3 regions of the Streptomyces sp. NPDC003247 genome follow, and region 1 is predicted to be linked to each of the others. Evidence: riboswitches for the same ligand, from Rfam matches in the RefSeq annotation. Region 1 holds a riboswitch; each other region holds the start of a gene.
What was found. A riboswitch is a leader RNA that binds a small molecule or an ion and turns the genes downstream of it on or off. The one in region 1 is predicted to bind cobalamin.

Region 1 (9,784 bases):
CGCACCACCGACCCGACACCCTGGGAGCGCCCATGCCGATAGATCCCTTCCTCGCCGGGAAGCTGCACCTGCTCGACGGCCTCAGCCGGGAGGGCGCCGCGTCCGACCCGGAGGCGGGCGCCCGGCTCGCGGAGTACTACCGCGATCCCGGCGAGTGGAGCCTGCCGGACGTCTCGGTCGAGGACCTCGTGGTCCCCGGACCGCACGGCGAGGTGCCCGTCCGTGTCTACGCCCCGCGCGACGAGCCCCGCCGCGCGCTGCTGTGGCTGCACGGCGGCGGCTTCGCGGCCGGCGATCTCGACATGCCGGAAGCGCACACGGTCTCCGCCGAGCTGGCCGCCCGCGCCGGGGCCCTGGTGGTCTCCGTCGGGTACCGGCTGGCGGTGGACGGCATCCGCCACCCCGTCCCCGTCGACGACGCGCACGCCGCGTGGCTCTGGCTCCACGGACCCGGCCAGGTGCGCGGCCCCGTCGCCCTGGGCGGCGCGAGCGCGGGCGCCGCCCTCGCCCTGTCCACGGCGATCCGGCTGCGCGACCGGCACGAACCCCGCCCGGACACCCTGCTGCTGGCCTATCCGTTCGCCCACTTCCCGACCCCGGCCCTGGACGACGAGACGGCGGCGGCGATGCGGGAACTGCCGTCGCTCCTGCGGTTCACCACCGAGTCGATCGAGGGCATGGTGCGCAACTACGTCGGCCGCCTGACCGACCTGCCGGCGGACGCGATGCCCGGGGCGGCGAACCTGGACGACCTGCCCCCGACCGGTGTCGTCCTCTCCGAGTTCGACGACCTCCGGCCGTCCGGCGAACTCCTCGCCCGGCAACTGGACGAGCGCGGTGTCCCGGTCCGGACGTACCTCGCGGCGGGCATGACGCACGGCCACCTGAACCGCGGCCCCTCCCTCAAGGAGGTCGACCGGTCGCTCGACTTCTTCGCGAGCTTCCTCTCCGGCTGACGGGCCCGCCGTCGTCCCCGGGGAGTACCGGGTCCTCCTCCTGCGGGAGGACCCGGGCGCGCCGGCTCGTGCCCTGCCACCAGGCCACAGTGCCCGCACCGGCACGATGCCCCGGCGCCCCCCGCCACGCCAGGCTGGTCGTCCACCCGACACCAGATCTGGAGATCCGTTTCCCGTGGCCACCTCGCTCTACCGGTGGGGCCGGACCGCCTTCCGGCGGCGCCGGCTCGTGACGTTGTTGTGGGCGGTGCTGCTCTGCGCCGTCGGGGCGGGCGCCGCCACGGCACCCGCCGCCTCCGACGACGGCACGTCCTTCATGCCCGGCATCGACTCCACGCCCGCGACCGCGCCCAGTTCGTCGTCATCGCCTACCAGAGCGGCCTGGTCACCCCGCACCCGCACATCCGACCCCACGGCGGCCGGTGACACACGTGCGTCCGGCGCGAGCCGCGGCGGCACCGCCCCCGCCGGCTCGCCCGGCCGACGACGGCGGGCCGGCTCACCGCGCCCGTGGCGCGTACATGATTACGGCCATGCCGGCGAGGCAGACCAGGGCGCCGACGACGTCGTAGCGGTCGGGACGGTAGCCGTCGGCGACCATGCCCCAGGCGATCGATCCGGCGACGAAGACACCGCCGTAGGCGGCGAGGATGCGGCCGAAGTTCTCGTCGGTCTGGAAGGTGGCCACGACGCCGTACAGGCCCAGCGCGATCACGCCCGCCCCGGCCCAGACCCAGCCCCGGTGCTCGCGGACGCCCTGCCAGACGAGCCAGGCCCCGCCGATCTCGAACAGGGCGGCGACGACGAACAGGGCGACGGAACGGGCGACAGTCATGGGGCGACCCTATCGACCGGGCCGCTGCCGCGATCTCCGGCCGACCCTGAGGAGCCGTCGGGCCGTACAGGCGGCGGACGCCGGGGCCAGGACCGCCCGCGCGCCGGGTCCCGGACCGCCCGCGCGCGCCGGGTGCCGGGGCCGCGCCCGCAGCGGACGCCGGACTGCCTGTGCACCGGGCGCTTGCTTCCGGACCGTGTCCGCAGCGGACGCCTGCTCCCGGACCGTGCCCGTGCCCGTGGCCGACGCCCGTGATCTGGCCGTGAACCGGGCGCCTGCTTCCGGACCGCCCGCGCACCGGGCGCCTGCTCCCGGACCGTGCCCGCAGAGGACGCCTGCTCCCGGACCCTGCCCGCGGCCGACGCCGTGATCTGGCCGTACCGGTGGCTTGATAGCCTGCCGAGGCCAGTCGAGCCACATCCGAGGCCAGGGAATCCGGTGCGAATCCGGAACTGACGCGCAGCGGTGAGGGGGACGGGCGGGGCACGCGTGCCACTGGGAAGGGGACGGGCCGGCCGGCGGGCCGGTGCGGCACCGCACCGGGAAGGCGCCCCGCGCGGACGAACCCGAGTCCGAAGACCTGCTGGCACCGCCACGCCCCAGGGCGTGGCGGACGTCCGCAGGCCAGGCTCCGCGTACGAGCCCCGACACCCGAGGCATGCCCGTGCTCCGTTCCACACCGCCGCGCGCCCCGCGCACCGTAGCCCTCCTGCTCGCCCCCGCCCTCCTGCTCACCGCCTGCGGAGGCTCCGGCGGATCCGCCGCAGGAGGGGAGAAGGCCACCGCCGGTTACCCGCGCACGATCGTCGACTGCGGGCACCGCGTCACGCTGGAGTCGGCACCCCGGCGGGCCGTCTCCCTCAACCAGGGCACCACCGAGATCCTGCTCTCCCTCGGCCTCCAGGACCGCATGGCCGGCACCGCCACCTGGACCGACCCGGTGATGAAGGGACTGGAGAAGGCCAGCGCGTCCGTGCCGCGGCTGGCCGAGAACAACCCGTCCTTCGAGAAGGTGCTGGACGCCGAACCGGACTTCGTCACCGCCTCGTTCGTCTCCACCCTCGGCAAGGGCGGCGTCGCCACGCGCGAGCAGTTCGAGGAGCTGGGCGTGCCCACCTACGTCTCGCCGTCCGACTGCTCGGAGGGCAAGGACAACGACAGCGGCGGCGACGGCTCCCGCAGCGAGCCGCTCACCCTCGACGCCGTGTACGGCGAGATACGCGACCTGGCCCGCGCCTTCGACGTCGAGGCGCGCGGCGAGAAGCTCGTGGCGAGCCTCCAGGAACGGGTGCGCGAGGCCACCGCCGCACTGGACGCCTCCGGCGTCTCCCTCATGTACTGGTTCGCCAACTCCGAGTCGCCCTACCTCGCCGGCTGCTGCGGCGCCCCCGGCGCCATCACCCGGGCCGTCGGCGCGGAGAACGCCTTCTCCGACACACACGACGAATGGCCGCAGATCAACTGGGAGACGGTCGCCGACCGTGACCCCGACGTCATCGTCCTGGGCGACCTGAGCCGCAGGTCGCAGACGGCGGAGACCGCCGAGGCCAAGATCCGCTTCCTGGAGACCGACGCCGCCACCCGCAACCTCACCGCCGTGAAGAAGAAGCGGTACATCCTGCTCAGCGGCCAGGCCATGAACCCGTCGATCCGCACGGTCGAGGGCATCGAACAGGTCGCCGCCGGACTGCGCTCGTTCGGGCTCGCCGGGTGAGGCTGCGCGACACGCTCGTGACGGCCTGCGGCCTGCTCGTCCTCGCCGCCTCGGTCGCCGTCGCCGTGACGATCGGCCCGGCCGACATCTCCGCCTCGGACGTGTGGGCGTCGGTCGCCGCCCGTCTCGGGGCGGGGGAGAGCCGGCTGGCGCCGCTGCGCGACGGCATCGTCTGGAACCTGCGCATGCCCCGCACGATGCTCGCCGCCGTCTGCGGGGCGGGACTCGCGCTGTGCGGGGCGGTGATGCAGTCGCTGCTGCGCAACCCGCTCGCGGACCCCTTCGTGCTCGGGGTGTCCTCGGGGGCCTCCACCGGCGCGGTCGCCGTGGTCGTGCTCGGCGTGGGCGGCGGCGCGGTGTCCCTGTCGGGGGGCGCGTTCGCCGGGGCGCTGGTGTCCTTCGGGCTCGTCCTGCTGCTGAGCCACAGCCTCGGCGGCAGCACCGACCGCGTCGTCCTCTCCGGCGTCGCGGCGATGCAGCTGTTCTCCGCGCTGACCTCCTTCACCGTGCTCACCTCGGCCGACGCCGAGACGACCCGCGGCGTGCTGTTCTGGCTGCTCGGCTCGCTCTCCGGCGCCGACTGGACCGACGTACTGCTGTGCGCGGGCGTCCTGGCGGCCGTGCTCGGCGTCTGCCTCGGACACGCCCGCACCCTGGACGCGTTCGCCTTCGGGGAGGAGGCCGCGGCCTCGCTCGGCGTGCGCGTCGGCCGCGCCCGGCTGGTCCTGCTGTGCGCGACCGCGCTGCTCACGGCCGTCCTGGTCAGCTGCGCCGGGGCGATCGGCTTCGTCGGCCTGGTCCTCCCGCACGTGACGCGCGCCCTCACCGGCTCCGGCCACGCCCGCCTGCTCCCGGTCACCGCACTGGCCGGGGCCGTCTTCCTGGTCTGGGTGGACACCGCCGCCCGTACCGTCCTCGACCCGCAGGAGGTGCCCGTGGGCGTCGTGACGTCCCTGATCGGCGTCCCCGTCTTCGTGGCAGTGCTCCACCGCGGGAGGAGGAAGGCGTGAAGGACACTCACGCCGGAGCCGGAGCCGGAGCCGGAGCCGGAGCCCGAGCCGGAGCCGGAGCCCGAGCCGGAGCCGGGAGCGGGGCGGACGCAGGGACCGTGGCGGACAGGGCTGATACGGCGCACACGGCGCACACGGTGCACACGGCGGACACGGCGGCCGGGCTCCGCGCGAGCCGTGTCACCCGTCGTGCCGACGGCCGGCTCATCCTCGACGGCCTGACCCTCGCCCTCCGCCCCGGCGAGACGGTGGGCCTCATCGGCCCCAACGGGTCGGGCAAGTCGACCCTGCTGCGGCTGCTCGCCGGCGTCCTCGCTCCCACGGCCGGCGTCGTCACCCTGGACGGGCGGCCCCTGGCGCAGGTGGGCCGTCGCGCCACCGCCCGCCGTGTCGCCACCGTCGAGCAGCACGCCCACACCCAGACCGAGCTGACCGTCCGCGACGTCGTCGCCCTCGGCCGCATCCCCCACCGCCGGGCCTGGACGGCCGCCACGGCGGCGGACGCGCGGGCCGTCACCGAGGCACTGGAGCGCACGGGCCTGGCCGACCGGGCCGCCCAGTCCTGGCACACCCTGTCCGGCGGCGAACGCCAGCGCGCCCAGATCGCCCGCGCCCTCGCCCAGGAACCCCGCGAACTGCTGCTCGACGAGCCGACCAACCACCTCGACATCCAGCACCAGCTCGACCTGCTGGACCTCGTCGCCGGTCTCCCGGTCACCACCGTGATCGCCCTGCACGACCTCAACCTCGCCGCCATGTACGGCGACCGGCTGCTGGTGCTCCGGGAGGGACGCGCCGTCGCCGAGGGGACCCCGGGCGACGTCCTGACCGCGGAGCTGATCGAGGAGGTGTACGGCGTCCGCGCCGAGGTCACCACCGCGCACGGCCGTCCGGTGATCCGCTTCCTGCGCCGCGCGTCGCGCCGGCGGTCGGAGGAAGCTCCGTGCCGGGGTCAGTGACCGCTGCTCAGCGGGTGGCTGAAGCCCTGGGCGGAGATGAGGCGGGCGGCTCCGGCGAGTTCGGCGGCGAAGCGCTCCACGGCCTCGTACGGGAAGCGGTGGCTGGGCCCGCTCACGGAGAGGGAGGCGACGACCGCCCCCGAGCGGCCGGTGACCGGCACGGCGACGGCGGTGAGCCCCTCGTCGAACTCGCTGCTGCTGACGGCGTAGCCGCGCTGGGCCGTCTCGGCGGCCCCGGCGCGCAGCCGGTCGGTGTGCGCCTCGCCGTACGGTGAGGCGAGGGCGACCCGGCGCAGGACGGCGTCGGAGGCGTCGCGCAGCAGGACCTTGGAGGAGGCGCCCGCCCACAGCGGCTGTTCGTCGCCGACGTCGACGACGTGGCGCAGGGGGTGGGGGCTCTCCTCGTGCGCGACGCAGACGCGCTGGACGTCCCGGGCGACGAAGATGTTCACGGTCTCGCCGAGCCGGTCGGCGAGGTCGCGCATCACCTTGCGGGTCTCCCGCGGCACCTCCCACCGGCCGCGGGCGAGGTAGGCCCAGCGCCACAGCCCGGGGCCCGCCGTGTAACCGGAGGGGTGCGAGCCGAGCAGCCCGGTCTCCTCCAGGGTCTGCACCAGGCGCAGCGCGGTGGTCTTCGCCAGCCCCGTGGCCTCCGTGATCTCGCGCAGGGTGACGACCGGCCGGTCCTCCCTCAGCAGGTTGAGGATGTCGACGGCCCGGCGCACACTGCGCACGCCGGTGCCCGGCTGCTCCCGTTCGTCCTCGGCCCGCGCCGTCTCGCCGCCGTCCACCCGTCGTCTCCCTGCTTCGTGCCGCCCGTCGCGGACCCCCGTCGGCCACAACGGCAGTCCGCTCTGCGGACCACGGTAACCGCAACGACGCGGGCGCCGTACCGGGATCCGGGAAGGCGGCCTCCACCCCCTCCCGGGTGCCGTGTGCCGGTCTTCGTGGTCCGCTCCGCGGATGGAGCGCGGCGGTAGGACGTCACCCTTGCCAGAGCGGCGCCAGGCCGGTGGGCAAGGGGAGGGCAGGGGTGTCGGTGCCGCCTGGACGCTGACCGGCGGAGGTCCGTCGCGGGCGGCGCTTCCTTGTCCGGTGCCCCACCCTCCTCTACTGTGACCGTACAGTGGACCTGTCGATCCACCTAGTGGTCAGCTTGGAGTTCCAGTGACAGCAGCAGTTCTCACGACGACGGCCGGGCCGGCGGCGCCCGGACGCGGGGCGAGCGCCGGCCCGGCCGGACGCGCGGACCGGACCCGGACCAGCGTCGGCCGGACCCGGACCAGCGTCGGGAGGACGCATGCGTAAGTCGATCGCCACCGTCTGCCTCAGCGGCACGCTCACCGAGAAGCTCACGGCCGCCGCACGGGCCGGCTTCGACGGGGTCGAGATCTTCGAGAACGACCTGGTCGCCGCCCCCCTCAGCCCCGAGGAGATCCGCGCCCGCTGCGCCGACCTCGGCCTGAGCATCGACCTCTACCAGCCGATGCGTGACATCGAGGGCGTCCCCGAGGAACTCTTCGACCGCAACCTGCGACGCGCCCGGCACAAGTTCGACCTGATGCGCAGGCTCGGCGCCGACACCGTCCTGGTCTGCTCCAACGTCTCCCCGCAGACCCTCGCCGACGACTCCCTGGCCGCCCGGCAGCTCGCCCGGCTCGCCGACCTCGCCCAGGACCACGGCATCCGCGTCGCCTACGAGGCGCTCGCCTGGGGACGGCACGTCAGCACGTACGACCACGCCTGGCGCATCGTCGAACAGGCCGACCACCCCGCACTCGGCGTGTGCCTGGACAGCTTCCACATCCTCTCCCGGGGCTCCGACCCCCGGGGCATCGAGGACATCCCCGGCGAGAAGATCTTCTTCCTGCAACTCGCCGACGCCCCGCTGATGGCGATGGACGTCCTCCAGTGGAGCCGCCACTACCGCTGCTTCCCCGGCCAGGGCGGCTTCGACGTCACCGGTCTCGTCCGCCACGTCCTGAACGCCGGCTACGACGGCCCGCTCTCCCTGGAGGTCTTCAACGACGTCTTCCGCCAGGCCGACGCGGGCCGCACCGCGGTGGACGGACTGCGGTCGCTGCTCGCCCTGGAGGAGAACGCCGGCGTCTCCCCCCTGCCCGCCCCCGTCGTCCCCTCGGGAGTGGCCTTCGCGGAGCTGGCCACCGGCGACCCCGAGCCCGTCGGCACGCTGCTCACCGCGCTCGGCTTCGCCCGCACCGGCCGCCACCGCGGCAAACCCGTCGAGCTGTGGCAGCAGGGCGCCGCCCGCGTCCTGGTGAACACCGGCACCTCGACGCGCCGCTCGGGAACCACCCTCGCGGCCATCGGACTGGAGACCCCCGACCCGGCGGCCGCGGCACGGCGTGCCGAGGCCCTCCTCGCGCCCGCGCTCCCCAAGCGGCGCGCGGTCCACGACGTCCCCCTGGAGGCCATCGCCGCACCGGACGGCACCGAACTGCTCCACTGCGCGACCGACCGGCCCGGACTGCCCAGCTGGACCGACGACTTCGAGCCGCTCCACGACGCCCCGAGCCCGGCCGGCGGCATCACCGGCATCGACCACCTCGCCCTCACCCAGCCCTGGCACCACTTCGACGAGGCGGTCCTCTTCCACCGCGCCGTCCTGGGCCTGCGACCGCACGACAGCGTCGACCTCGCCGACCCCTACGGCCTCTTCCGCAGCCGCGCCCTGACCGCCCCGCACGGCGGACCCAGGATCGTCCTCAACCTCGCGCCCGGCCCCGACGACGCGAGCGGAAGCCGCCCCCAGCACGTCGCCTTCGCCGTCGAGGACATCGTGACGACGGCGCGCCGCGTCCGGGAGGAGGGCGCCGAACTCCTGCGGATCCCGGCGAACTACTACGACGACCTCCAGGCACGGTACGAGCTCCCCGCGGACGAACTGGAGACGTACCGCGACCTCGGCATCCTGTACGACCGCGACGAGCGGGGCGGCGAGTTCCGGCACTGCTACACCGCGACCGTCGGCCACGTCTTCCTCGAACTCGTACAGCGCACCGGCGGCTACGGCGGCTACGGCGCCGCCAACGCCCCGGTCCGCCTCGCCGCCCAGCGGAGGTAGCCGGGGCACCGGGTGTCAGTGGAGATCTTTAAGGTGTAGGGGGTGGTCCGGTGCCGCCGCCACCGCAGGTGCGGCGACCGGGGCCGGACCACGGACACCGTTCCCGCACCGTGAGGAAGTCACCGGCCATGTTCCAGGAGACCCCGATCTACGCCCGCCTCATCACCGAACGGGGTGACGTGCCCGACCAGGTGCGCCGCGACGCCGAGCGGATCCACCGCGATCTGGCACGTGTCATCACACCGGGCCCTCCGTCCTTCCCCCCGGCCCCCTACAGAGCCTGACGGCCGCTCCCGGTGGACCCGGCCCGCGGCGCACGACGAGCGGCGCCGCGTCCCCGGCACCCGGTTCACCGAGTGCGGCCGGTTCACCGAGCGCGGCCGGTTCACCGACTGCGGCTGGATCGCCGAGTGCGCCCGGATCACGAGGCGTGGCCGGATCACAGGGCCCGGGCGACGAGCAGGGCGACGTCGTCGTGGTCGTCGGGGTGGCGCAGGCCGTAGAGCAGGAGGTCGCAGGTCTCCTCCAGCCGCCGGTGCGGTTCGTCGAGGAACCCGAGCAGCGTGTCGAGGCGGTCGTCGAGGGGATGGCTGCGGGTCTCGACGAGGCCGTCGGTGTAGAGGACCAGCAGATCGCCGGGGTCGAGGACGACCGTCGTCGTCTCGAAGGCGATGCCTCCGACGCCCAGCGGGGCGCCGGAGGGCAGGTCGAGCAGCCGGGGTTCACGGCCGGGCCCGGACAGCGCGGGCGGCATGTGGCCGGCGTTGGCGACGCGGCACTCCCGGGTGCGCGGATCGAACACCGCGTACAGGCAGGTGACGATGTAGTGCTCCAGATCACAGGTGATCTTGTCCAGGTGCTGGAGCACGGAGGCCGGAGCGAGGTCGAGGTCGGCGTAGGCGCAGGTGGCGGTCCGCAGCCGGCCCATCGTGGCGGCGGCGTCGATGCCGTTGCCCATGACGTCCCCGACGACCAGCGCGGTCTTGTCGCCGGTCAGGGGGATCACGTCGTACCAGTCGCCGCCGACCTCGCTGGTGGCCTGCGCGGGCTGATAGCGGGAGGCGAGCTCCAGACCGGTGTGCCGGGGCGCATGGTCGGGCAGCAGGCTGCGCTGGAGGGTGAGGGAGGTGTTGCGCACGCTCTGGAACCAGCGGGCGTTGTCGATCGCCACGGCGGCACGCCCGGCCAGCTCGGCGGCGAGCACGACGTCGTCCTCGTCGAACGG
Region 2 (9,784 bases), on a different contig from region 1:
AGCACAGCCTCGACGAATGGGGCCTGGGCGGCCGGTCGTTCGGCACCTGGATCACCTGGTTCCTGCTCGGTGGCGACCTGTACACGGCCTACACGTTCGTGGCGGTCCCGGCGGCGATCTACGCGGCCGGCGCGTCCGGCTTCTTCGCGGTCCCGTACACGATCCTCGTCTACCCGCTGATCTTCACCTTCCTGCCCCGCCTCTGGTCGGTCTCGCACAAGCACGGGTACGTCACCACCTCGGACTTCGTGCGCGGCCGGTTCGGGTCCAAGGGCCTGTCGCTGGCCGTGGCCGTCACCGGCATCCTCGCGACCATGCCGTACATCGCGCTCCAGCTCGTCGGCATCCAGGCCGTGCTGGACGTGATGGGGGTCGGCGGCGGCGAGAACACCAACTGGTTCGTCAAGGACCTGCCGCTGCTGCTCGCCTTCGGCGTGCTGGCCGCGTACACCTACTCGTCGGGGCTGCGCGCGCCCGCCCTGATCGCGTTCGTGAAGGACACGCTGATCTACATCGTGATCGCGGTGGCGATCATCTACATCCCGATCAAGCTGGGCGGGTTCGACGACGTCTTCGCCAAGGCGGGTGACGCGTTCGCGCAGACCAACCCGGCGACGGGCAAGCCGCGGGGCGCGCTGGCGCCGGCCGAGGCGGGTCAGTGGACGTACGCCACGCTGGCCCTGGGCTCCGCGCTGGCGCTCTTCATGTACCCGCACTCGATCACCGCGACGCTGTCCTCCAAGAGCCGTGACGTGATCCGCCGCAACACCACGATCCTGCCGCTGTACTCCCTCATGCTCGGCCTGCTGGCCCTGCTGGGCTTCATGGCGATCGCGGCCGGCGTCAAGGTCACCAACGGGCAGCTGGCCATCCCGCAGCTGTTCGAGGACATGTTCCCGGACTGGTTCGCGGGCGTGGCCTTCGCCGCGATCGGCATCGGCGCGCTGGTCCCGGCGGCGATCATGTCCATCGCGGCCGCGAACCTGTTCACCCGCAACATCTACAAGGACTTCATCAAGCCGGACGCGACGCCCAAGGAGGAGACCCGCGTCTCCAAGCTGGTCTCGCTGCTGGTGAAGGTGGGCGCCCTGGCGTTCGTCCTGACGATGGACAAGACGGTCGCCATCAACTTCCAGCTCCTCGGCGGCATCTGGATCCTCCAGACCTTCCCGGCCCTGGTCGGCGGCCTGTTCACCCGCTGGTTCCACCGCTGGGCGCTGCTCGCGGGCTGGGCCGTCGGCATGCTCTACGGCACGCTCGCCGCCTACGGCGTGGCCTCCCCCACCCAGAAGCACTTCGGCGGGTCGGCGAAGGAGATCCCCGGCATCGGCGAGATCGGGTATATCGGTCTGACGGCGTTCGTGCTGAACGTGGTGGTGACGGTGGTCCTCACCTTCGTGCTGAAGGCGCTGAAGGCCCCGGAGGGCGTCGACGAGACGAGCCCGGAGGACTACACGGCGGACGCCGGCGACCCGGGCGTCCAGGTGGAGCTGCCGCCGGCGACCGCCGGAACGTCCCACTAGCCGGAACGTCGCACGCGGCAAGGCTCTCGGTGGGCCGGCGGAGAAATCCGGCGGCCCACCGTCGTGTGCGTGGGGCACACTGCGCGCCATGGACATAAGGATCCGGGAAGCGGAACCCTCCGAACACGCCGGCCTCGGCGACCTGACCGCCCGCGCCTATCTCGACGACGGCCTCCTCGACTACGGCGAGGGCGACGCGTACCTGCCCGTGCTGAAGGACGTGGCCGCGCGGGCGGCCGCCGCCACCGTCCTCGTGGCCGTGGCGGGCGACCTGCTCCTGGGCGGGGTCACCTTCGTACCGGGCCCCGGGCCCGTCGCCGACATCGCCCGGCCCGGCGAGGCCGAGATCCGCGCGCTGGCGGTCGCGCGCGAGCAGCGCGGCCGGGGCGCCGGCGAGGCCCTCGTGCGGGCCTGTGTGGAGCGTGCGCGGACCACGCGGGGCTGCACGGCCGTCGTGCTGTCGAGCCAGCGGGCCATGCACACCGCCCACCGGCTCTACGAGCGGCTGGGCTTCGTCCGCACACCCGAGCGGGACTGGAATCCCGTGCCGCACCTGGACGACATCACTCTCCTGACCTACCGGTTGACGCTCTGAGATCACCGGCAACACAACATCTGGGGGTGGCGTGACGGGCGAGCACAAGATGTATGCTCGTGCTCGCTGTCGCCGCAGGGGAATCCGGTGTGAATCCGGAACTGTCCCGCAACGGTGTACTCGTGTGCGCGCCTACCCATGTGCGCACACCCGTCCAGTCCGAGGACCTGCCGACAGTGCGCCCGGCCGTCCGGCTCGGGTGCCTTGACGTCCGGGCCTCGTGGAGTGGGCCGGTGGACGCGACGCCGTGCGCGCTCGTGTGCTGCCCCCTGCCCTCCGCCAGGCCCCTTGCCGAGCGAGGGAGAGCCCCCACGTGACCATCGCGCCAGCCGATCCGGCTTCAGCCACCCCGCAGGACACCGACGGCCCCGGTACCGCCCTGCTGCGGACCCTGACCGAGCTGACCGCCGACCTGCCCGACGGCGACCCGGGCCGGGTCGCCGCCGCCGCCCTGCGGGGCCGCTCCGCGCGGGCGGACGAGACGGAACTGCGCGAGCTGGCCACGGAGGCGGCCGCCGGCCTCATCTCCGAGGACCCCGCCTACTCCCGGCTGGCCGCCCGTCTGCTCACCCTCGGCATCCGCGCCGAGGCCGCCTCCCAGGGCGTGACCTCCTTCACCGGGTCCGTCGCCGTGGGACACCGGGAGGGGCTGATCGCCGACCGGACGGCCGCGTTCGTCACGCTGCACGGCGCGCGGCTCGACGCGCTGGTCGACCCGCACGCCGACGACCGCTTCGGGTACTTCGGCCTGCGCACCCTGCACAGCCGCTACCTCCTGCGCCACCCGATCACCCGCAAGGTCGTCGAGACGCCCCAGCACTTCCTGCTGCGCGTCGCCGCCGGACTCGCCGAGGACGACACCGCGCGGGCCGTGGACGAAGTCGCCGCGCTCTACGGGCTCATGAGCCGCCTCGACTACCTCCCCTCCTCCCCGACGCTCTTCAACTCCGGCACCCGGCACCCCCAGATGTCGTCGTGCTACCTCCTCGACTCCCCCAAGGACGAGCTGGACTCGATCTACGACCGCTACCACCAGGTCGCCCGCCTCTCCAAGCACGCCGGCGGCATCGGGCTGTCGTACTCCCGGATCCGCTCCCGCGGCTCCCTCATCCGCGGCACCAACGGGCACTCCAACGGCATCGTCCCGTTCCTGAAGACCCTCGACGCCTCCGTCGCCGCCGTGAACCAGGGCGGCCGGCGCAAGGGCGCGGCCGCGGTCTACCTGGAGACCTGGCACGCGGACATCGAGGAGTTCCTGGAGCTGCGCGACAACACCGGTGAGGACGCCCGCCGTACGCACAACCTGAACCTCGCGCACTGGATCCCCGACGAGTTCATGCGCCGGGTGAACGCCGACGCGCAGTGGTCCCTCTTCTCCCCCTCCGACGTGCCCGAGCTGGTCGACCTGTGGGGCGAGGAGTTCGACGCGGCCTACCGCGGGGCCGAGGCGGCGGGCCTGGCGCGGAGGACGATCCCGGCGCGCGAGCTGTACGGCCGGATGATGCGCACCCTCGCGCAGACCGGCAACGGCTGGATGACCTTCAAGGACGCCGCCAACCGCACCGCCAACCAGACCGCGACGCCGGGCCACGTCGTGCACTCCTCCAACCTCTGCACGGAGATCCTGGAGGTCACCGACGACGGGGAGACGGCGGTCTGCAACCTGGGATCGGTGAACCTCGGCGCCTTCGTCGACGGCGACGGCATCGACTGGCAGCGGCTGGACGACACCGTCCGCACCGCCGTCACCTTCCTCGACCGCGTCGTCGACATCAACTTCTACCCGACCGAGCAGGCGGGCCGCTCCAACGCCCGGTGGCGCCCGGTCGGCCTCGGCGCGATGGGCCTCCAGGACGTCTTCTTCAAGCTGCGCCTGCCCTTCGACTCCCCCGAGGCCAAGGCCCTCTCCACCCGGATCGCCGAGCGCGTCATGCTCGCCGCGTACGAGGCCTCCGCCGACCTCGCCGAGCGCAACGGCCCGCTGCCGGCCTGGGAGAAGACCCGCACCGCCCGGGGCGTCCTGCACCCGGACCACTACGGCGTCGAGTTCACCTGGCCGGACCGCTGGGCGGCCCTGCGCGAGCGCATCGCCGGCACCGGTCTGCGCAACTCCCTGCTCCTCGCCATCGCGCCGACCGCCACCATCGCGTCCATCGCGGGCGTCTACGAGTGCATCGAGCCGCAGGTGTCCAACCTGTTCAAGCGCGAGACGCTGTCCGGCGAGTTCCTCCAGGTCAACTCCTACCTGGTGCGGGAGCTCAAGGAGCTCGGCGTCTGGGACGCGCGCACCCGCGAGGCGCTGCGCGACTCGGGCGGCTCGGTGCAGGACTTCACCTGGATCCCGGCCGACGTCCGCGCCCTCTACCGCACCGCCTGGGAGATCCCGCAGCGCGGCCTGATCGACATGGCCGCCGCCCGCACCCCGTACCTGGACCAGGCGCAGTCCCTGAACCTGTTCCTGGAGACGCCGACCATCGGCAAGCTCTCCTCGATGTACGCGTACGCCTGGAAATCGGGCCTGAAGACGACGTACTACCTGCGCTCGCGCCCGGCGACCCGCATCGCCCGCGCCGCGCAGGCCACCGTTCCCGTCCAGCAGCCGGCGCCCGAGGACGCCGTCGCCTGTTCCCTGGAAAACCCCGAGTCCTGCGAGGCCTGCCAGTAATGAGCTCCACCACGAAGAACCTTCTCGACCCCGGCTTCGAGCTGACTCTGCGCCCCATGCGCTACCCGGACTTCTACGAGCGCTACCGGGACGCCATCAAGAACACCTGGACCGTGGAGGAGGTCGACCTCCACTCGGACGTGGCCGACCTCGCGAAGCTCACGCCGGCCGAGCAGCACCTGATCGGCCGGCTGGTCGCCTTCTTCGCGACGGGCGACTCGATCGTCGCGAACAACCTGGTGCTGACGCTGTACAAGCACATCAACTCCCCCGAGGCACGGCTGTACCTCAGCCGGCAGCTCTTCGAGGAAGCGGTCCACGTCCAGTTCTACCTGACCCTCCTGGACACCTACCTCCCCGATCCGGACGACCGCGCGGCCGCCTTCGCCGCCGTCGAGAACATCCCCTCCATCCGCGAGAAGGCCGAGTTCTGCTTCCGCTGGATGGACTCGGTGGAGAAGCTGGACCGCCTGGAGTCCCAGGCCGACCGGCGCCGCTTCCTGCTCAACCTGATCTGCTTCGCCGCGTGCATCGAGGGCCTGTTCTTCTACGGCGCCTTCGCGTACGTCTACTGGTTCCGCAGCCGGGGCCTGCTGCACGGCCTCGCCACCGGCACCAACTGGGTGTTCCGGGACGAGACCATGCACATGTCCTTCGCGTTCGACGTCGTCGACACCGTCCGCAAGGAGGAGCCGGACCTCTTCGACGACCGGCTCCAGCAGCAGGTCACCGACATGCTGCGGGAGGCCGTCGAGGCCGAGCTTCAGTTCGCGCGCGACCTGTGCGGTGACGGGCTCCCCGGCATGAACACCGACTCGATGCGGCAGTACCTGGAGTGCGTCGCCGACCAGCGACTGACGCGCCTCGGCTTCGCCCCGGTGTACGGCTCGGAGAACCCGTTCTCCTTCATGGAGTTGCAGGGCGTTCAGGAGCTGACCAACTTCTTCGAGCGCCGGGTGTCGGCGTACCAGGTGGCCGTGGAGGGCACGGTCGACCTGGACGAGGACTTCTGAGTCCTGGCCGCCCTCAGTTGACGGTCGATCCGGCGTTCGCGGGCCAGTCCCACGAGCGCCGGACCCGCGAGGAGGAGGAAGAGAACCAGGACCGTGAGGTAGGAGCCGAGTGCGTTCATGGGGGTAAGCATCGTGCGCCCGTGACGCTCATGGCAGTGGCAGGACTGCCGTACACCTTCAAAATCCTGCCACTCGCACGGCACACTGGCGGCATGCTGAAGAACGTGGTCGCGGTCGTCCTCGACGGTGTGCACCCCTTCGAACTCGGTGTGGTGTGCGAGGTGTTCGGCCTCGACCGCAGTGACGAGGGGCTGCCGGTGTACGACTTCGCGGTCGCCTCCGGGGAGGGGCCCGCGCTGACCACCCCCGCAGGTTTCGGGGTGCGCACGGAGCACGGCCTGGAACGCCTGGAGAGCGCCGACCTGATCGCCGTGCCGGCCGGGAAGGCGTACCTGACACGCGACTACCCGCCCGAGCTGCTCGACGCGCTGCGGCGGGCCGTGGACCGCGGGACGCGGGTGCTGAGCGTCTGTTCCGGGGTGTTCGTGCTGGGCGCGGCGGGGCTGCTGGACGGGCGGCGCTGCGCGGCGCACTGGCGGCACGCGGAGCAGCTCGCCCGGCGGTATCCGCGCACGGACGTCGAGCCCGACGTCCTCTACGTCGACGACGACCCCGTGATCACGTCGGCCGGCACGGCCGCCGGGATCGACGCCTGTCTGCACCTGGTCCGCAAGGAGCAGGGGCCCGAGGTCGCCAACCGGATCGCCCGGCGGATGGTCGTACCGCCGCACCGGGACGGCGGCCAGGCCCAGTACGTCGAACGGCCGCTGCCCCGGTCGCGGTGCGACACGGTGGGCGAGGTGCTCGCCTGGATGGAGCGGCACCTCGACCGGGAGGTCACCGTCGAGCAGCTCGCGGCCCGCGCGCACATGGCACCGCGCACCTTCGCCCGCCGCTTCCAGCAGGAGACCGGCACCACCCCCTACCGCTGGCTCCTGCGCCAGCGCGTCCTGCTCGCCCAGCACCTGCTGGAGTCGACGGACGAGACGGTCGACGCGATCGCCGGGCGCGCCGGTTTCGGGACGGCGGCGGCGCTGCGGCACCAGTTCGTGCGGGCGCTGGGCACCACCCCGAACGCCTACCGGCGCACGTTCCGCGGGCCGTCGGCCGCCTGACCGTACGCCGGAGACGCACCGGTCAGCGGGGTACCGGCGTCAGCAGCAGCCGCTTCGGGCGCAGGGTGATGCCCACCCGGGTCGCGGCGTCGGAGCCGGCGACCTGCTCGAAGCGGAACGTGCCCGCGAGCACCGCCGTGACCAGGGTGAGCAGGGCCATGGAGAAGTGGTCGCCGGGGCACTGGCGCTTGCCCACCCCGAAGGGGCGCATGGCGTACTTCGGAACGTCGCCCGACCGCTCGGGGAGCCACCGGTCGGGGTCGAAGTCCAGGTGCCGCCGGTAGGAACGGGGGTCGCGCTGGATCGCGTACGGGCTGTACACGATGTCGGCACCGGCCGGAATGCGATACCCGCCGAGTTCGGTGTCGGTGACCGCCCGCCGCATCAGAATCCATACGGCGGGGCGCAGACGCATGGCTTCCACGACGACGTTGTTGGTGTGCGTCAGCTTGCGCACGTCCTCGAATGCGACGGGCCGCCCCCCGGTTACGTCCTCGACCTCGGCGCGCACTTTGTCGGCGTGTTCCGGGTGGTCGGCGAGGACCAGCAGCAGAGACATGATCGTGGCCGCGACGGTTTCGCTGCCGGGGGTGAGTATCGCGACGACCTGATCGTGGATCTCCTGTTCCCCGATGGGGTCGCCATTGTCGTCCTTCGCTTCCAGCAATGCCGTCAGCAAATCGTCCGGCCTTTGACCGGATGCCCGGCGTTCGGCGATGATCTCGTCGACCAGGAGATGTAAATCGGCCAGAGCCCGGTTGAATTCACGGTTGGCCGGAAGCGGTAGTTTGTACAGCGGTCCGAGCGGTACCACCATGCGCTGGTACATACCTTGGAACACGCTGGCGAGGGCGGTGCACAGCCGCTCCGCGCGTTCGTCCATGAACCGGCCGCGCAGCAGGCAGCGGGCGGCGACGCGGACCGCGATGCGGAACGCCTCCGAGGTGCAGTCGACCGTCCGGCCGTCCTTCCAGCGCTCGGCGAGCGCGTGCGTCTCCTCCTCCATGATCGGCCCGTAGGCCGGGATGGCGTCGAGCCGGAACGCGGGCTGGATGGTGCGTCGCTGGCGCCGGTGCAGCGGCCCGTTGGCGGTGGCCACGCCCTCGTTGCCGAGCAGGCCCTCCAGGGACTCCCACAGGGGTCCGGCGATGATGTAGTCGGGGTCGAGGGCCAGCTCTCCGGTGAGGCCGGGGTCGGTGACGGCGTAGACCGTCTTGGGGCCGAGCTTGATGCGGACGACGTCGCCGTGGTCGCGCAGCCGGGTCATGAAGGCCAGCGGACCCCTGGCGAGCCGCCAGCCGTGGCCGAGAAGCGGAATCCCGCCGCCGGCCAGGGGCGGCTCCCGCAGTTCCGGGGCGTCGGGCGTCGCGGGTTTCACCGACTCGACGGTCATTTCTCACCTGCCGGTTCGTTGCTGACGTACGGAGGGGTGGACCGGTCGTCCCAGCTGTCGACCCGGTAGCGGCCCGACTCGTGGTGGAACCAGTAGACGGAGCTGAACCAGTTCCGCATGTTCGCGAGACAGGCACCGACGGCGGTGCTCAGCTGCTTTCCGTGGACCGTCCCGTCGTCGACCCGGTCGGCCAGCCGCAGTACGTCCCGCTCCACGGCCAGGAAATCCGATATGCATCGCTCGATGCGCCGCCGGACTTCCTCGACGGCTTCTTCCAGGCTCATTCCCTCATGGGTGACGAGACTGATTCCGAGATTGTGCACCTCATCGCCCGCTATTTCCTTGGGGAGTGAGCAGAGGTCGTTGTACCAGGCGGCGAATTCCTGGCTCAGCAGGGCCGCCCGCCGATAGGCCGGGTGTTTTCGTATCGGTTCCGGTATTTCGTGTCCCGCGCTCAGTTCCAGTAGATCCGTCCAGACCCAGTGGGCGAAGGTGAGCCGGCGCAGCGCGAGATACTCCTCGACGGCCGGGACGCGTCCTTCGACGCGGTTGCGGAATTCCCGGTCGTAGGCCTCGATGACGGCGTGGAAGTGCCGGGCGAACCGGGCGTTCCAGGTGCCGGGGAGGAAGGAGAACAGCCGGCCCACGCTGTCCGCCAGCCCGGCGACCAGCGGATCCTCATGCCGCAGGTGGTCGTCCGGCGCGTCCAGCGCCGCGTGCAGGCGCGACCTCAGCCTCCGCCAGTCGCCGGCCCGGCCGTGCACGACGTCGCGGTCGTGCCGGTCGTCCCAGACGAAGAACCACGCGCTGTAGTCGGCGATGGCCTGGAGCGCCTCCTCGGAGGCACCGAGGTAGTACCCCGCCATCAGGTCGGTGTAGCACAGGCCGTCGGCATATTCGGCGACCTTGTCGGCCGGCATGAGCCGCTTTTCGAGCAGCCAGGAGCGCGTCTTCTCCTGCAACCGGGGCCAATACGGGTGCAGTTGCCGGGGAAACACCGCCTCGATGACCGGGAGGGAGAGCGTGGACGGGACCGCGACCGCGGTCACCGTCGCCGTGGTGCTGCATGTGGTGCTGCATGTGGTGCTGTATGTGGTGCTGTATGGGAAAGCTGGCACGAACAACCCCTCTCAGCCGCCGGTGCGCACACCTCTCCCGCCAAGCCGGGCGTGCGCCGTTGCGTATCCCCGCACATCCCATTCAGCCCTACAACTGACCGCTCTGGGAACGGATTTGCTGCATTCACTCCCTCAACCTGACGAGAATCCCCCGTCGCATGACCGATTGCGGCTCAGTAGATGTGCAGCAGCGATCGAACGTGCGTCGGACACACGAACGACGCCTGGCCGGGGGGAATCCCGGCCAGGCGTCTGGGGTGCGGAAGCGCGGAGCGCGGCTCAGTCGTTGGCGACCACGGGGT
Region 3 (9,784 bases), on a different contig from region 1:
GCCGGGCCCGTCGGGATCGGGATCGGGATCGTCGTCGCCCTCGCCGTCGTCCTGCCCGCCGAACCGCTCCAGCGTCTCGTCCAGCTTGTCCTCGTCCAGCCCCGGCGCGTCGAACGGGTTGCGCCGCCGCCGGTGCGGCAGCGCCAGCAGCGCGGCCTGCCGCACGTCCTCCGCCAGCACCTGGGTCCGCCCGGCCCAGGCCGCCAGCGCCGTCGCCGTGCGCGCCATCACGATGTCGGCGCGCATGCCGTCCACCTCGAAGGCCGCACAGGTCGCCGCGATCTGCCGGAGCGCCCCGTCACCGAGCCGCACCGACGGCAGCAGGTCCCGCGCCGCCGTGATCCGGGCCCGTACGGCGGCCTCCTCGTCCGCCCAGCGCGCGGCGAAACCGTCCGGGTCGTCGTCGTACGCCAGCCGCCGCCGGACGACCTCCACCCGCTGCTCGGGTTCCCGCGAGGCCGCGACCTCCACGGTCAGCCCGAACCGGTCGAGCAGCTGCGGCCGCAGCTCGCCCTCCTCGGGGTTCATCGTGCCGACGAGCAGGAAGCGGGCGGCGTGCCGTACGGAGACGCCCTCGCGCTCCACGTACGAGGCGCCCATCGCCGCCGCGTCCAGCAGCAGGTCGACCAGGTGGTCGTGGAGGAGGTTGACCTCGTCGACGTAGAGGATCCCGCGGTGCGCGTCGGCGAGCAGGCCCGGCTCGAACGCCTTCACGCCCTCGGCGAGGGCCCGTTCGATGTCCAGCGCGCCCACGAGCCGGTCCTCGGAGGCACCGACGGGCAGCTCGACCATCCGCGTCGGCCGGGACTCGAAGGCCCCCGGCTCGTGCGGGCCGTCCGGGCAGCCGGGGTCGGGGGAGTCGGGATCGCAGGAGAAACGGCACCCGGAGACGACGTCCACCAGCGGCATGAGCGCCGACAGGGCGCGCACGGCGGTGGACTTGGCGGTGCCCTTCTCCCCGCGCACCAGCACCCCGCCGACCGCCGGCGACACGGCGTTCAGCAGCAGCGCGAGCCGCAGGTCGTCCTGGCCGACGACGGCCGTGAACGGGAACGGGGTACTCACTGGTCGTCGCCCTCCAAGTCGCCTTCCAGCTCCAGGTAGGTGGCGCGCAGCCGCTCGATCGTGTCGGCGTCCGGCTCCGCCCAGAGCCCGCGGTCCGCCGCCTCCAGCAGCCGCTCGGTGATCCCGCGCAGCGCCCACGGGTTGGACTTCTTCATGAAGTCCCGGTTCTCCGCGTCGAAGACGTACTCGGCGCTGAGCTTCTCGTACATCCAGTCGTCCACGACCCCGGCCGTGGCGTCGTACCCGAACAGGTAGTCCACCGTGGCGGCCATCTCGAAGGCCCCCTTGTAGCCATGCCTTCTCATCGCGCTCATCCAGCGCGGGTTGACCACCCGCGCCCGGAACACCCGGTGCGTCTCCTCGCCCAGTGTCCGGGTCTTGACCTGGTCAGGCGTGGCCGAGTCACCGACGTACGCCTCCGGTGAGGCGCCCGTCAGGTGCCGGACCATGGCGACCATGCCGCCGTGGTACTGGAAGTAGTCGTCGGCGTCGACCAGGTCGTGCTCGCGGGTGTCGACGTTCTTCGCCGCCACCGCGATCCGCCGGAACGCCGTCTCCATGTCCCCGCGCGCGGCCCGCCCGTCGAGTCCGCGCCCGTAGGCGTAGCCGCCCCACACCGCGTACACCTCGGCGAGGTCCGCGTCCGAGCGCCAGTTCCGGGCGTCGATCAGCGGCAGCAGACCGGCACCGTACGCGCCCGGCTTGGAGCCGAAGATCCGGGCGGTCGCCCGCCGCCGGTCGCCGTGCGCGGCCGCGTCCTCCTCGACGTGCGCCCGCACGTAGTTGGACTCGGCGGGCTCGTCCAGCCCGGCCACCGCCCGCACCGCGTCGTCGATCAGCCCGACGACGTGCGGGAAGGCGTCCCGGAAGAAACCGGAGATGCGGACCGTGACGTCGATGCGGGGCCGGCCGAGCTCCGCGAGCGGGACGACCTCGAACCCGGTCACCCGGCGCGAGGCGTCGTCCCACACCGGGCGGCAGCCCAGCAGCGCCAGGATCTCGGCGATGTCGTCGCCCTGCGTGCGCATCGCCGACGTGCCCCACACCGTCAGGCCGACGGACTTCGGGTACGCGCCGGTGTCCTGGAGGTACCGCTGGACGAGGGAGTCGGCGAGCGACTGCCCCACCTCCCAGCTGAGCCGCGAGGGAATGGCCTTGGGGTCGACGGAGTAGAAGTTCCGGCCGGTCGGAAGGACGTTGACCAGTCCGCGCGTCGGCGAGCCGGACGGGCCCGCCGGGACGTAACCGCCGTTCAGGGCGCGCAGGACGTTCCCGATCTCGTCGGTGGTGCGCGCCAGCCGCGGCACGACCTCGGCGCAGGCGAACTCCAGCACGGCGACGGCGTCCGGGAGCCGGACACCGATCACCTCACGGACCAGGCCCGGGACGGCCGCGGTGTCCCACCCGAGGGACTCCAGGCCCTCCGCGAGCCGCCGGCACAGCTGCTCCAGCAGGTCGATCGCGTCGGCGGCCGTGCGCGACGGGCCCGCCACCAGGTCCGTCAGCTCGACGGACACCTTCACCGGCGCCCCCGGCTCGGCGAGCAGCTCCTTCTCCACCAGCCCGAAGTGCGCGGCCAGCGCCGCCCGCAGGCCCGGCAGCGCGTTCGCCTGCCCGCCCCACACCTGCGCGGCCCGCAGCACCGCGAGCACCAGGTTCACGCGCGGCTCCCCGACCGGGCCGCCGCCCAGGACGTGCAGGCCGTCCCGGATCTGCACGTCCTTGATCTCGCACAGATAGCCGTCGATGTGCATGACGAACTCGTCGAAGTCGTCGTCGCCCGGCTGCTCGGCCACGTGCAGGTCGTGGTGGAGCTCGGCCGCCTTGACCAGCGTCCAGATCTGGGCGCGCACGGCCGGCGCCTTGACCGGGTCCAGGTCGGAGACGAGCGCGTACTCGTCGAGGAGCTGCTCCAGCTTGGCCAGGTCGCCGTAGGTGTCGGCGCGCGCCATGGGCGGCACCAGGTGGTCGACGACGGTGGCGTGCCCGCGCCGCTTGGCCTGGGTGCCCTCGCCGGGGTCGTTGACGATGAAGGGGTAGACCAGCGGGAGTTCACCGAGGACGGCGTCCGGGGCACAGCCGCCGCTGAGCCCGAGTCCCTTGCCCGGCAGCCACTCCAGCGTGCCGTGCTTGCCCATGTGGACGATCGCGTCGGCGCCGAAGCTGTTCTCCAGCCACCGGTAGGCGGCCAGGTAGTGGTGGGACGGCGGCATGTCGGGGTCGTGGTAGATCGCGATCGGGTTCTCGCCGAAGCCGCGCGGCGGCTGGATCACCACGACGACGTTCCCGAACCGGAGCGACGCGAGCACGATGTCGTCGCCGTCCACGTAGAGGGAACCCGGCGGCTCCCCCCACGCCTCCAGCATCGCCTCCCGCAGCTCCGGGTCGAGCTTGTCGAACCAGGCCCGGTAGTCGGCCAGCGGGACCCGGGCCGGCGCGGCGGCGAGCTGTTCCTCCGTCAGCCACTCCACGTCGTGCCCGCCGGCCTCGATGAGCCGGTGGATCAGCTCGTCGCCGCCGGACGGGTAGTCGGTCAGCGCGTACCCCGCGTCCCGCAGCGCGTCCAGGACCCGTACCGCCGACGCGGGCGTGTCGAGGCCGACCGCGTTGCCGACGCGGGAGTGCTTGGTCGGGTAGGCGGTGAAGACGAGCGCGATCCGTTTCTCGGCGTTCGGCTTGTGCCGCAGCCGGGCGTGGCGGACGGCGATCCCGGCGACCCGGGCCGCCCGCTCGGGGTCGGCGACGTACACCGGCACGTCGTCGGGCCCCTGCTCCTTGAAGGAGAACGGCACGGTGATCAGCCGCCCGTCGAACTCCGGGATGGCGACCTGCATCGCCGCGTCCATGGGGGACAGGGCGGCGTCGGACGCGTCCCAGGCGGCCCGGGAGGAGGTCAGGCAGAGCCCCTGGAGGACGGGCACGTCGAGGTCGGCCAGGGCGCCGATGTCCCAGGCCTCCTCGTCGCCGCCCGCCGACGCCTGCGAGGCGTGCGTGCCGCCGGCGGCGAGGACGGTGGCGACGAGCGCGTCGGCCCGGCCGAGGATCTCGTACAGCCCGGGGTCCGCGCCCCGCAGCGAACCGCAGTACACGGGCAGCGCGTTGGCGCCCCGCGCCTCGATCGCCTCGCACAGCGTGTCCACGAAGGCGGTGTTGCCGCTCAGCTCGTGGGCCCGGTAGAAGAGCACACCGACGGTCGGCCGGCCCGCGACGAGGTCCCGCTCCCCGCGCACCCCGAACTCGGGCATCTTCCGCGGCTCGTCGAACCCCTCGCCGGTCAGCAGCACGGTGTCCGACAGGAACCGCGCCAGTTCGGTCAGGTTGTCCGGCCCGCCCTCGACGAGGTACCTCAGGGCCTCCGCGACGACCCCGGTGGGCACCGACGACTCGGCCATCAGCTCGGCGTCGGGCACGCCCTCCCCGCCGAGCAGCACGGTCGGGATCCCGGACGCCCGCAGCGCGGCCAGCCCGTCCTCCCAGGCCCGCTTGCCGCCCAGCAGCCGTACGACGGCGATGTCGGCGCCCTCGACCAGCGCGGGCAGGTCCCGCTCGACGTCCACCCGGGTCGGGTTGCCGATCCGGTAGGAGGCGCCGGAGGCGGACCGGGCCGCCAGCAGATCGGTGTCGGCGGTCGACAACAACAACACTGTGCTCATGCGGGCGCTCCCGGTGGAATGAAAGGCAGTCCTTGCGGCGCGCCCGACTCGATGAGCCGCCGGAGCGCGTCGGTGTCCGCGTGCTGTTCGATCAGGTCGCCGAGCCGGTCGAGCTGCTCCTCGCGCAGCGCGGCGAACGAGGTGCCGGCGGCGGGCACGAAACGACGGCCCGCGGCGGCCGCCACCTCGCGCAGGAAGGCCCGCCGGAATCCGTCCGACTCCAGCGAACCGTGCCAGTGCGTGCCCCAGGTCTGCCCGACCCGGCAGCCGTCGAGGAAGGGCTCCCCGCCCAGGACCTCGGCGACCCCGTGGTGGATCTCGTAGCCCTCGACCGGCTCCCCGAGGGCTTCCCCGACGGGCCGGGTGAGGGTCTTCTCCCGGGCGAAGCGCACGCGCACGGGGAGGACGCCGAGCCCGTCCACCCGCCCCCTGCGGCTCTCGACCTCGTCGTCGATGCGCTCGCCGAGGAGCTGGAAGCCGCCGCAGATGCCGAGGACGGGCCGCTGTTCGGCCGCACGGCGGACCAGGGCGTCGGCCAGCCCCCGCTCCCGCAGCCACTCCAGCGCCCGCACGGTCCCCCGGGTGCCGGGGACGACCACGAGATCGGCGTCCGCCAGCTCCTCCGGCCGGTCCACGAACCGCACCACGACGCCCGGCTCGGCGGCCAGCGCGTCGACGTCGGTGAAGTTGGACATCAGCGGGACCGCGCAGACGGCGACCCGCAGCACGTCCTCCCCCACGGGAGGGGCGACGGCCGACTCCCGGACCGTGCCGCGCAGCGACACCCGCAGCCCGTCCTCCTCGTCGATGCCGAGCCCGTGGCGGAACGGCAGCACCCCGTACGTCCGCCGCCCGGTCAGCCCGTGCAGCATGTCCAGGCCCGGCTCCAGCAGCGAGACGTCGCCGCGGAACTTGTTGACGAGGAACCCGGCGACGAGCGCCTGGTCCTCGGGGGAGAGCAGGGCGACGGTCCCGAAGAACGAGGCGAAGACGCCGCCCCGGTCGATGTCGCCGACGACGAGCACGGGCAGCCCGGCGCCCCGCGCGATCCCCATGTTCACGATGTCCGTCCGCCGCAGGTTGATCTCGGCGGGAGAACCGGCCCCCTCACAGATCACCGCGTCATACGTGCCCCGCAACGTGTCGAGGCACTCCAGCACGGTGCCCAGCAGCTGCTGCTGCCGCCCCCCGTGGTACCCGCGGGCGCTCATCTCGCCGACCGGCTTCCCGAGCAGCACGACCTGGCTGCTCTGCTCGCCACCGGGCTTGAGCAGCACGGGGTTCATCAGCGCGGTCGGCTCCACCCGGCACGCCTGGGCCTGCATGGCCTGCGCGCGCCCGATCTCGGCGCCCTCCCGCGTCACGAACGAGTTCAGCGACATGTTCTGCGCCTTGAAGGGCGCGACCTTCACTCCCTGCCGCACCAGCCACCGGCAGATCCCGGCGGTGACGACGCTCTTGCCGGCGTCGGAGGTGGTGCCGGCGACGAGGAGACCCCCGCTCATGACGTACGCCCCTTCGCGACGAGGCGCGCGGCGACGGTGACGCCGAGCGCGAGGAGGCCGACACGGCGGGAGAGCCGCGCGGCACGTTCGATGTCCCGCGCGGCCACGGGCCGCCCGGCCGCCCCGTTGAGCACGGGCCGGTGCTCGACCCGGCCGCCGTAGGACAGGGTCCCGCCCAGCCGCACCCCGAGGGCGCCGGCGAAGGAGGCCTCCACCGGACCGGCGTTCGGGCTGGGGTGCTTGCGCGCGTCGGCCCGCCAGGCCCGTACGGCCCCGCGGGGGTCGTCCCCGGCGACGGCGGCGAGGACGGCCGTCAGCCGTGCCCCCGGCCAGCCGGCCAGGTCGTCCAGGCGCGCCGAGGCCCAGCCGTAGCGGCGGTGACGGGGCGACCGGTGGCCGACCATGGCGTCGAGGGTGTTGACGGCCCGGAAGCCGAGCAGCCCCGGCACACCGCCCACGGCGCCCCACAGCAGTGCCCCGACCACCGCGTCGGAGGTGTTCTCGGCGACGGACTCGACGACGGCGCGGGCGATCCCGTCCGCGTCCAGGGCCTGTGGATCCCGCCCGCACAGATGCGGCAGCCGGGCCCGCGCGCCCTCGACGTCCCCCGCCTCCAGGCACCGCCCGATGGTCCGGGCCTCGCGCACGAGGGAGGTCCCGCCGACGACGGCCCAGGTGGCGGTGGCGGTCAGGGCGGCGGAGGCGGCGGCCGACGACCGGACGGCGCGTGCGGCGCCGGCGCCCAGGGCCACGGCCCCGCCGACGCACACGGCGGTGTGCAGCGCGCCCCACCCGCGGTGGTCGTGCCACAGCACCCGCTCCACGCCGGCCGCGGCCCGCCCGAACACGGCGACCGGATGTCCCCGGCGCGGATCGCCGAGGAGCAGGTCCCCCAGGAGGCCGGCGGCGGCGCCGTACGCGTGAAAGCGATCGGCACCCATCGGCTCAGCCGGCCGCGGGGTCGGGCAACGACCGGGTGGATGACCTCGAACGGCAGCCGAGCATGGCGATATGTCCTCACTCAGGGTGTCCACGCCCTGGTTCGACGAGACCGGCGACGAGAGTTCCTGGCTCCCGGGGGTGTCTACCCCGGTGACAGTGGCGGGACCGCGCCGGACTCACACCGGCTTCCTCTTCCTGTCGCCGTACATGGCTCCGGCAGTCCACCACGGGCCCGGAACGGCCGTCAACTTGGTGTTGACCTGCACGGGGAGAGTGTGCAGAACCCCACACCGGCCGTCCGGGACGGCCGGTCGCGGACGTGCGTCCGCCCCGCCGGGACCGCCGGTGGGACGGCCGCCGACAGGGCGGAGGGAGGAGGGACGACAGAGGGAGGGGAGGGGGGCGGAGGAGGGGCGGGGACCCGTGGTGCGTGAAGGGCCGGAGACCCTCGGTGCGCGGCTCAGGCCACGATCAGCGAGATGCCGTACGCCACCGCGGCCGCGCACGCCGCGAAGCAGGCGTACGCCCCGGTGACCGCGAGCGCGGCCGTCCCGCCCTGCGCCGCGGCCCGCTCGCGCCGCGACAGGCCCATGATGCCGAGGGTGAACAGCGCCACCAGGGCCACCGTGACCACGAGGCTGACGCCGAAGACGGAGCCCAGAGCCGCCCAGTCGATCTTCATGATGCTTCTCTTCTCTGTGTGCCGGGTGGGCGGGCTCAGGCGGCGGGAGCCGTCGGCTCGGTGGCGATGGCCGGTGCGGCCGGCGACGGGACGGCGGCGACCGGCCCGTCCGGGACCGTGCCCGCCGGGGGCGGGGTGACGGCCGCGATCGCCGTGGTGACCACGCCGGCCGGCTCGTCGGTCCCGTTGACGTTCGACGCGTCCACGACCTCGCTGCGGGACCGCTTCCAGATCGCGGCGCTGGAGGCGACGAGGAAGACCGCGACGAGGCCCGTGCCCCAGGCGCCGAGGCCGGTGACGTACTCGGCGAGCGCGCCGACGACAGCCGCGGCCGGCAGGGTCAGGCCCCAGGCGATGAACATCCGGGTGGCCGTCGACCAGCGGACGACGCCGCCCTTGCGGCCCAGCCCCGCGCCCATCACCGCGCCGGAGACCGAGTGCGTGGTGGAGAGGGAGAAGCCGAGGTGGGAGGAGGCGAGGATGACGGTGGCCGCGCTGGTCTGGGCGGCGAAGCCCTGCTGCGGCTGGAGGTCGGTCAGGCCCTTGCCCATGGTGCGGATGATGCGCCAGCCACCCAGGTAGGTGCCGAGCGCGATGGCGAGGCCCGCGGAGAGGATGACCCACAGCGGCGGGTCGGAGTCGGGGGCGACGGCGCCGCCGGCGACCAGGGCGAGGGTGATGATGCCCATCGTCTTCTGCGCGTCGTTGGTGCCGTGGGCGAGGGAGACCAGGCCCGCCGAGGCGATCTGGCCGGCCCGGTAGCCCTTCTCGGCCGCCTTGCCGTCGGCCTTCCGGCCGAGCGTGTACGACAGGCGGGTGGCGAACATCGCGGCGACGCCCGCCACGATCGGGGCGGCGACCGCCGGGAGCAGCACCTTGGTGACGAGCACGTCGCCGTGGACCGCGCCGACGCCCGCCGAGGCGATGGTGGCGCCGATCAGACCGCCCATGAGGGCGTGCGAGGAACTGGAGGGGAGTCCGACCAGCCAGGTCAGGAGGTTCCAGAGGATCGCGCCGACCAGGGCGGCGAAGATGACCTCGGGACGGATGCCGGTCTCGTCGACGAGACCCTTGGAGATCGTGTTGGCGACCTCCACCGAGAGGAATGCGCCTACAAGGTTGAGCACGGCGGACATGGCCACCGCGACCTTGGGCTTGAGCGCGCCGGTCGAGATGGTCGTGGCCATCGCGTTGGCGGTGTCGTGGAAACCGTTCGTGAAATCGAACGCGAGTGCGGTTACCACCACAATCGCGAGGATCAGCGAGAAGTTTTCCATTTACCCAGGCAATCGTTCGAGGTCATTGGCTGGATGAAGGTAGGTAACCTGGGTGAACGGAAGGTGAACTGAGTCGGGCTTCGCGATGACTGTCTGCGGAGTCCCGGATTCCAGCCGCCCGGGCGCCGCCCCTGGCAGGATCATGGGCATGGCTGAACTGCGACGTGACCCCCGCCACGACACCGCCGGCACAGCGGGGACGGAGGAGACCCGGGCCTGGGCCGACCTGCTGGCGACGGCCCGCCGCACCGCCGCCGACGGGCTCGTCGTCGGCACCTCCGGCAACGTCTCGGTCCGCGTCGGCGACACCGTGCTCGTCACCCCCTCCGGCGTGCCCTACGACCGCCTCACCCCCGACGACATCACCGGCGTCCGCCTCGACGGCCGGCAGGTCCTCGGCACCCTGGTCCCCACCAGCGAACTGCCGATGCACCTCGCCGTCTACCGCACCACCGACGCCCGCGCCGTCGTCCACACCCACGCCGTGCACGCCACGGCCGTCTCCACCCTCGTGACCGAACTCCCGCCCGTCCACTACATGGTCTGCGCCCTCGGCGGCTCCGTCCGGGTCGCCCCCTACGCGACCTACGGCACCCAGGAACTGGCGGACAACATGCTCCGGGCCCTCGACGGCCGCACCGGCTGCCTCCTCCAGAACCA

Region 2: it holds a riboswitch for cobalamin, as region 1 does, so the genes downstream of both, ACFYWQ_RS08755 (ribonucleoside-diphosphate reductase subunit alpha) here and ACFYWQ_RS14175 (ABC transporter substrate-binding protein) in region 1, are expected to answer to the same signal.
Region 3: it holds a riboswitch for cobalamin, as region 1 does, so the genes downstream of both, ACFYWQ_RS40085 (cobalamin biosynthesis protein) here and ACFYWQ_RS14175 (ABC transporter substrate-binding protein) in region 1, are expected to answer to the same signal.

What each region holds. Positions count from the first base shown of each region.
Region 1 covers NZ_JBIAPF010000004.1:97,373-107,156, reverse strand. The annotation lists gene ACFYWQ_RS14190 (alpha/beta hydrolase fold domain-containing protein) at 33-956, shown strand; gene ACFYWQ_RS14185 (hypothetical protein) at 1,146-1,352, opposite strand; gene ACFYWQ_RS14180 (YnfA family protein) at 1,456-1,791, opposite strand; cobalamin riboswitch at 2,181-2,394, shown strand; gene ACFYWQ_RS14175 (ABC transporter substrate-binding protein) at 2,450-3,505, shown strand; gene ACFYWQ_RS14170 (FecCD family ABC transporter permease) at 3,502-4,515, shown strand; gene ACFYWQ_RS14165 (ABC transporter ATP-binding protein) at 4,653-5,474, shown strand; gene ACFYWQ_RS14160 (IclR family transcriptional regulator) at 5,468-6,265, opposite strand; gene ACFYWQ_RS14155 (bifunctional sugar phosphate isomerase/epimerase/4-hydroxyphenylpyruvate dioxygenase family protein) at 6,775-8,559, shown strand; gene ACFYWQ_RS14150 (hypothetical protein) at 8,688-8,843, shown strand; gene ACFYWQ_RS14145 (SpoIIE family protein phosphatase) at 8,999-9,784, opposite strand, start outside.
Region 2 covers NZ_JBIAPF010000002.1:844,489-854,272, reverse strand. The annotation lists gene mctP (monocarboxylate uptake permease MctP) at 1-1,523, shown strand, start outside; gene ACFYWQ_RS08760 (GNAT family N-acetyltransferase) at 1,612-2,118, shown strand; cobalamin riboswitch at 2,159-2,308, shown strand; gene ACFYWQ_RS08755 (ribonucleoside-diphosphate reductase subunit alpha) at 2,432-4,783, shown strand; gene ACFYWQ_RS08750 (ribonucleotide-diphosphate reductase subunit beta) at 4,783-5,796, shown strand; gene ACFYWQ_RS08745 (GlxA family transcriptional regulator) at 6,009-6,971, shown strand; gene ACFYWQ_RS08740 (cytochrome P450) at 6,994-8,364, opposite strand; gene cyc1 (epi-isozizaene synthase) at 8,361-9,482, opposite strand; gene def (peptide deformylase) at 9,762-9,784, opposite strand, start outside.
Region 3 covers NZ_JBIAPF010000019.1:96,707-106,490, forward strand. The annotation lists gene ACFYWQ_RS40070 (putative cobaltochelatase) at 1-1,065, opposite strand, end outside; gene cobN (cobaltochelatase subunit CobN) at 1,062-4,718, opposite strand; gene ACFYWQ_RS40080 (cobyric acid synthase) at 4,715-6,223, opposite strand; gene ACFYWQ_RS40085 (cobalamin biosynthesis protein) at 6,220-7,164, opposite strand; cobalamin riboswitch at 7,264-7,384, opposite strand; gene ACFYWQ_RS40090 (hypothetical protein) at 7,626-7,847, opposite strand; gene ACFYWQ_RS40095 (anion permease) at 7,883-9,124, opposite strand; gene ACFYWQ_RS40100 (class II aldolase/adducin family protein) at 9,273-9,784, shown strand, end outside.